2 regions of the Staphylococcus sp. GW821-FHT11H10 genome follow, and region 1 is predicted to be linked to the other one. Evidence: riboswitches for the same ligand, from Rfam matches in the RefSeq annotation. Region 1 holds a riboswitch; the other holds the start of a gene.
The links. Region 1 has a riboswitch for FMN ahead of ribD (bifunctional diaminohydroxyphosphoribosylaminopyrimidine deaminase/5-amino-6-(5-phosphoribosylamino)uracil reductase RibD). Riboswitches for the same ligand answer to the same signal wherever they lie in the genome.
Positions count from the first base shown of each region.

Region 2: it holds a riboswitch for FMN, as region 1 does, so the genes downstream of both, AC1RRU_RS05865 (ECF transporter S component) here and ribD (bifunctional diaminohydroxyphosphoribosylaminopyrimidine deaminase/5-amino-6-(5-phosphoribosylamino)uracil reductase RibD) in region 1, are expected to answer to the same signal.

Region 1 covers NZ_JBXARC010000028.1:21,604-25,033, reverse strand. Annotated here, with positions in the region: gene AC1RRU_RS11350 (FAD/NAD(P)-binding protein) at 1-1,268, shown strand, start outside; FMN riboswitch at 1,422-1,563, shown strand; gene ribD (bifunctional diaminohydroxyphosphoribosylaminopyrimidine deaminase/5-amino-6-(5-phosphoribosylamino)uracil reductase RibD) at 1,703-2,746, shown strand; gene AC1RRU_RS11340 (riboflavin synthase) at 2,753-3,385, shown strand; gene ribB (3,4-dihydroxy-2-butanone-4-phosphate synthase) at 3,401-3,430, shown strand, end outside.
Region 2 covers NZ_JBXARC010000008.1:3,562-6,991, forward strand. Annotated here, with positions in the region: gene AC1RRU_RS05855 (YpbB family protein) at 1-701, opposite strand, end outside; gene AC1RRU_RS05860 (ferredoxin) at 811-1,059, shown strand; gene AC1RRU_RS05865 (ECF transporter S component) at 1,131-1,673, opposite strand; FMN riboswitch at 1,738-1,864, opposite strand; gene AC1RRU_RS05870 (ATP-binding protein) at 2,013-3,430, opposite strand, start outside.

The sequences.
Region 1 (3,430 bases):
ATCAAGAGCAATCAGAATTTAAATTCGATAATCCAAAATATCTTCCTAGGTTTGTATTTGGTCATTATATGAAGTCATACCTATCTAACTACGACTTGTTGTTTGATAATTTAACCATTATTAAGCATCCAGTTCGCGAAATTTTTACAAATTCAGAAATTGATGAGACTACATTAAAATACTATGTATGTACTTCAGAAGATATGAGTGAATGGAAAGAGTATGATTATATATTTTTAACGACTGGCACATTTGCTTATCATGACCCATATAATCTAAAAGGGAATAAAGGTTATATTCAAACACCTTATCCTACATATAATACATTAGATGAAGTGTCTCAATCAGACGATATTGCAATTATAGGCACCGGATTAGCCAGTTTAGATGTAGTTAGATACGTGGCTACACATCATCCTAAATTACCAATAACTATGACTAGTCGCTCAGCACATTTACCTAGTGTTAGAGGAAATATGATAGATGTTGAGTTTAAACATTTAACTAAGCAAAAGTTTAATGAATTGAAATCGCAATATTATGGAAATGTACCTTTAGAATTAGCTTTTGAATTATTCAAATTAGAATGTAAAGATCATAATATTGATTTAGAGAAACTAGTATATCGTCGCACAGGAAATACAATTCAAGATTTACAGTATGATCTTGATAGACCTGATGAAATTGGTGTGTTTCAAAGTTTAATTGAAAATATTAAAGAAAATCTAAACTGGATATGGAATAGCTTTAGTCGAGAAGATCAGAAAGACTTTGATAAACGTTTCTCAAAAATTATTCAATTAAATTCTAACCCTATGCCACCTCGTACTGCAGAGTTAATTATAGACTTAATAAATAATCAATCATTAATTGTTAAAAGCGGAATAGAAGATATTACTTATAAAGACAACCATTATTTATTGAAATTCAACAATGATGATGATTATTATCAATATGATGTCATTATTAATTCGACTGGATCAAAAACACATTTATCAGATTTAGATGAGGAAGATCAGCTTATTCTTAACCTCCAAAACAGACAAATTGTTCAACCACATCCAATGGGAGGTATACAAATTATTCCAGAAACCAATCAAGTCATAAGTCCAAGATATGGAACTCTTAACAATATGATAGCTATTGGGCAAGTAACTAATGGCGTTAATAAATTGCGTAATGGAGTGAAGATGATCGTTGATCAAGCGGTCAATTCTGTAAATTATTTATATGAAAACCAAAGTAAATTTGACCATTTTAATTCATAATGTAGACATTTACACTTAAATAACCCAATTCCGTTATTAGTTACTCTATTTAACAATATACAGCGTTCAAGGTTTGTATTTTTTAAACAATAAGCGTATGATAAATGTTGTAGTTATTAAACTACGTTAACTCAAACAATCACAATTTCATATGAATTCTTTCGGGGCGGGGTGCAATTCCCAACCGGCAGTAATATAAGCCTGCGACCTGTCAAAGTGAAAGGTAATAACTTTGATGGCTGATCTAGTGAGATTCTAGAGCCGACAGTGAAAGTCTGGATGGGAGAAAGAATGAGACGTCTTTATTTGATAATTATGACGGTTATTTAGCATACACATTTCTAATGTTGTAAGCTTATTTGAATATACATTTGGTCTCCCTATGCCTTTAAGCACTTTATTGGTATAGGGAGTTTTAATTTTGAGGTGATTTATTGAGTAATTTTATGGAATACGCTATACAACTCGCACAAATGGTTAAAGGACAAACGGGTATCAATCCTCCAGTTGGTGCAGTCGTTGTTAATAACGGCCGAATAGTTGGACTCGGTGCTCATCTAAAACAAGGTGAGAAACACGCAGAAGTACAAGCACTTGATATGGCTGGAAAGGAAGCAAAAGGTGGAATAATCTATATTTCGCTAGAACCATGTACCCACTTTGGCTCAACACCACCATGTGTGAACAAAATTATTGAATTTGGACTTAGCAAAGTTATTTATGCTGTTAAAGATACGACATTACCGTCTGAAGGTGATGCTATATTAGAACAAGCTGGGATTGATGTAGAATATCAATACTCTGAAGAAGCAGCTGCCTTATATAAAGACTTTTTTAAAGCTAAGTCAGGGCAAATCCCTGAAATAACGATGAAAGTGTCTGTGTCATTAGACGGTAAACAAGCAACAGATTTAGGTCAGAGTAAATGGATTACTAATTCAGAGGTTAAACAAGATGTCTACCATTTAAGACATACGCATGATGCTGTGTTGACAGGAAATGGCACAATTAATGCTGATAACCCACTTTACACGACTCGTATTCCGAATGGTAAAAATCCAATCCGAATAGTGTTGGCTAAAAGTGGCAATGTTGATTTTACGAAACAACTTTTTCAAGATTCGTCGAGTGAAGTGTGGATTTACACTGAAAATCAAACGCTTGAAAGTCCAAATCGAAACATAAAGGTTATCTGTATAGATAAATGCTATTTAAAAGATATACTTAAAGATATTTATAAGCGAGGTATTGGTTCATTATTAATAGAAGCTGGTCCTCGTATAACTTCCAAATTTCTTCAAACTGATTTTATTAATCAACTTATTATTTATTACGCCCCGAAAATAATAGGTGGTTCTGGAAAAAATCAATTCTATCAAACTGCGGATATTATTGATTTAAATGAAACCACGCAATTTGAAATTTCTTCTACTGAGTTAATTAATCAAAATTTAAAAATGATTTTGCGAAAGAAGTGACAACTTATGTTTACAGGTATTGTTGAAGAAATAGGTACTGTCAAAAATATTCGTACTCATCAATCGGTTAGAACATTGGATATAGCTTGTCAAACTATCACAGAAGACATGCATATCGGTGACTCTATCAGTGTGAATGGAGCTTGTTTAACAGTGATTGACTTCACAAGTAATTATTTTTCTGTTCAACTCATAAAAGGTACTGAAGATAAAACATATCTATCTCAAATCAATAAAAATGATGAAGTCAACTTAGAAAGAGCAATGTCAGGAAATGGACGTTTTGGAGGTCATTTTGTTTTAGGTCATGTTGATGACAAAGGTGTTATAACACAAGTTAAAGAAACTCCTAATTCTAGAATAGTTTCGATTAGAGCATCTTCAACTATCATTAATCAAATGGTCAAACAAGGTTCAATCACTGTGGATGGTGTGAGTTTAACAATTTTCGATTTACGACATGATAGTTTTGATATTCATTTAATACCTGAAACAAGACGTTCAACGATTTTATCTTCTAAACAAAATGGCGACCAAGTTCATTTAGAAACGGATGTTCTTTTTAAATATGTTGAACGAATGGTAAGTAGAAATGAGTCAGAGCTTACATTAGATAAGTTAAAAGCATTTGGCTTTTAGGAGGCGTAATTATAGATGGAATTTGACGAAATTAAGGATGCATTA
Region 2 (3,430 bases), on a different contig from region 1:
ATAGAAAGCCCTTTGAGTAATTGATGATACGTAATTGTCGTTTTATTTAACAAAGTCGGTAATATGATGGTTTGAGTTAATATAGGAAATTGTTTATCATTTTCTAATGCAAACATCATCTGCACTAAATTATTGAGTTCAAGTACAAATAACTTAGTTACAGGTATACCTTCTATTAATGAAACCTGCTGTCGCGTATACATAGGTTCTTCATAACCTTGTAGGTAATAATGGATTAAACAGTTGTTACTACATTTTTCATCAATAAAATGAAAGATTTGCTCGATTTCTTTTTCAAAATCATCAACTAAATTTTGTTCCAGTATTTTTGAATAGATTTGTTTCACTCTACTTTGAACAGTTATTTGTTGTGTAATTGGTATAAAGTTCAAGTGGTTGTTTTTAAAATGGGTTATAGTTTGTATTAGTAATTGAATACAACTAAAAGTTTGAATCATACTATCGTATGTATATCTTGGATGTATTGAAATGTCAGTATTTTGATTATCATAGGTATCTAAAAATCGCTCAAAAGACGGATATTTTAATTTAGGTAAACTATGATATAATGATAAAAGTTGTTGGGAACATGCATCAAAAAATGTTTGATGTGATTTTTTTCCATTCAAAATGTTATAAATACTTTTATTGGTTTTATAATCGAATGAATGATTTGATGCATATGTAATAATTGAATGCATTAATGAATCCTCACTTTATATAACTAATAGAATAGTAAATAAATTAATCGAAGTGTTATTAAACATTTGTTATACTAGTGTAGCATTTTTATCAAAGGAGGCGAAGAATTTGGCAAAGTATACAATCGTTGATATGGATACATGTATTGCTTGTGGAGCATGTGGTGCTGCCGCACCTGACATTTACGATTATGACGACGAAGGTATTGCTTTCGTAATCCTTGATGATAATCAAGGTACTGCAGAAGTACCAGAAGAATTATATGAAGATATGGAAGATGCACTTGAAGGTTGTCCAACTGATTCAATTAAGATTGAAGAAGAACCATTTGATGGTGATGCTCTTAAATTTGAATAGTCACTTATTATGAGTGAATCAATAATGAAACCTCCTAATGTTGAATAATAAGTTCAACATTAGGAGGTTTTTTATGATAATACGCGTTTTAATCTTCTGTATAAAAGCGCAAATATAATTGAAATCACGATACCTTTTATAATATTGAAAGGTATAACACCTGATAAAATGATAATTTTTAGATTATTAAAGACATCACCTAAATTAAAAATCATTCCATATAATGGAAGTAAAACAAAGTAATTTAGTATACTAAGTACGATAGTCATCACTATAGTACCTATTGCTAGCCCCACAACCAATGAACGTGGTGTATCTCCCTGACGCTTAGTTACATAATAAGCGGATAACAAGAAACTAACACCTGCTAAAAAATTGGCAACTGGACCAACCGGATCTCCCATATTGAATAAAAAATTAAGTATATTTTTGATAAGTGCTACTAAAATACCAGCAACGGGACCTAAAAGAAATGTTGCTAATAAAGTTGGAACATCACTAAAGTCTAATGTTAAGTATGGTGGTAAAAAAGGTAGCGGAAATTTAATGAATGTTAAAATAAACGCTATGGCACTTAACATGCTAATAGTGATAAGACGTTTGTTTTGTTGCATATTTAATTTTCTCCTTCCATTCATCTTACATAGAATAGGAGATAATTTTGCACAACAAAAAAACCTCCATCTTCTCCCATCCAGACTATACTGTCGGCTTCAGATTTCCACTGAATCAGCCACTTCAAAGAAGCGGGTCGCAGGCTTAATTTACTGCCGGTTGGGAATTGCACCCTACCCCGAAGATGAATTATATAATTGATTAATTTAATTTTAATATTACCTTATATGAAAGCATTGCGCAATAATGGTGCTTAGACTTATTTAAAAAAGAGCAATACACCATTCTTAAGTTGATGATGTTTGCTCTTAGTTAAAATAAATATATTAATAGGCATATTAATTTTTAGGCTTTGGTAACTTAATTATGAATGTTGTACCTTTGTTTACTTTACTTTCAACTTTAATAGTACCACCATGTTCTTCGATTATCATTTTACAGATAAATAGTCCTAAACCAGTTCCCTGTTTACCTCTAGTTCTTGAAGCCTCTACTTTATAAAATCTGTCGAATACGAGTTCAAGATGCTCTGGAGATATGCCACTACCAGTATCTTTAATGTACAACGTTTGATAGGAATCATCCGTAGTTGTTGTAATTGATATTGAATCACCTGGTTGAGTATAACGTGTGGCATTGTCAATTAAATTTGTTAGAACTTGGTCTATGCGATCGGCATCGTATTCCCACAATTCATCATCGATGTTTGGTTCTAATGACATATTCAATTCTAAATCCTCAGCCTGTTGTCTATATTTCATTTGCATTTTAGATAGTAAAGGTTTAATAGGTTGTTTTTCTTTATTAACAATTAAACCCTCTGCATCCATGCGAGCCACATTTAATAATTCATTTACTAATCGATTTAAACGTTTCGTTTCATCTAATACAATTGATAAAGAATCTCGAATTTCTTCTGGTTCAGTGACAATACCATCTACAATTGATTCAGTGTAACCTTGTAATAACGAAATAGGTGTACGTAATTCATGTGAAACATTGGCAATGAAATCTTTCTTCATCTGATCTAAATTATGTTCATTAGTCATATCTCTTATAATGACTACAATTCCACTACGGCCATCTTGTTGAATTCTCTCTACATAACTCATGATAATGACGTAATATTTATTGTTAATCTCATATTCTTGGAATTCGGTGTCTTTTGAAACAAATGTAGCTTCAATTTGCTTTTCAATTTCTTTATATACAGTTTTGTCTATTGATTTAATAATATCGTCAGCCATTTTATTTGAAAGAATAACTTCCCTCTTATCATTTAGACCCAATACACCTTCAATCATAGAATTAATCAAACTATCTCTTATATTTTTTTGAGTTGAAAGTGCCTCTATATTCTCTTGTATTTCAGAACTCATATTATTAAACGTATGTGATAATTCGCCTATCTCATCTTTAGTTGAGACACTTGTCTGTTTTGAATAATCACCTTTAGAAATATTAATAGCTTGAGTTCTAAGTTGTCGTAAAGGTTTAGTAATTCTATTTGATAAAAAGAATGCAAATACTGTTGAAACAGCGATAAATATAATGGCGGTGATTAAAATGATAATGGTAATTGCATTATTAGTATCTTCAATAGACTTTAAATCTTGATAAATGAATACTGCACTATATTTTGAATTTGCATTTTCTTGCGCTTTCATAGGATAGCCTAACAAAATATAAGAATGGGAATTACCATTCTTACTTATTGTTATATTTTGAGTGGTAGACTTTCCTTGAGAAAAGACGC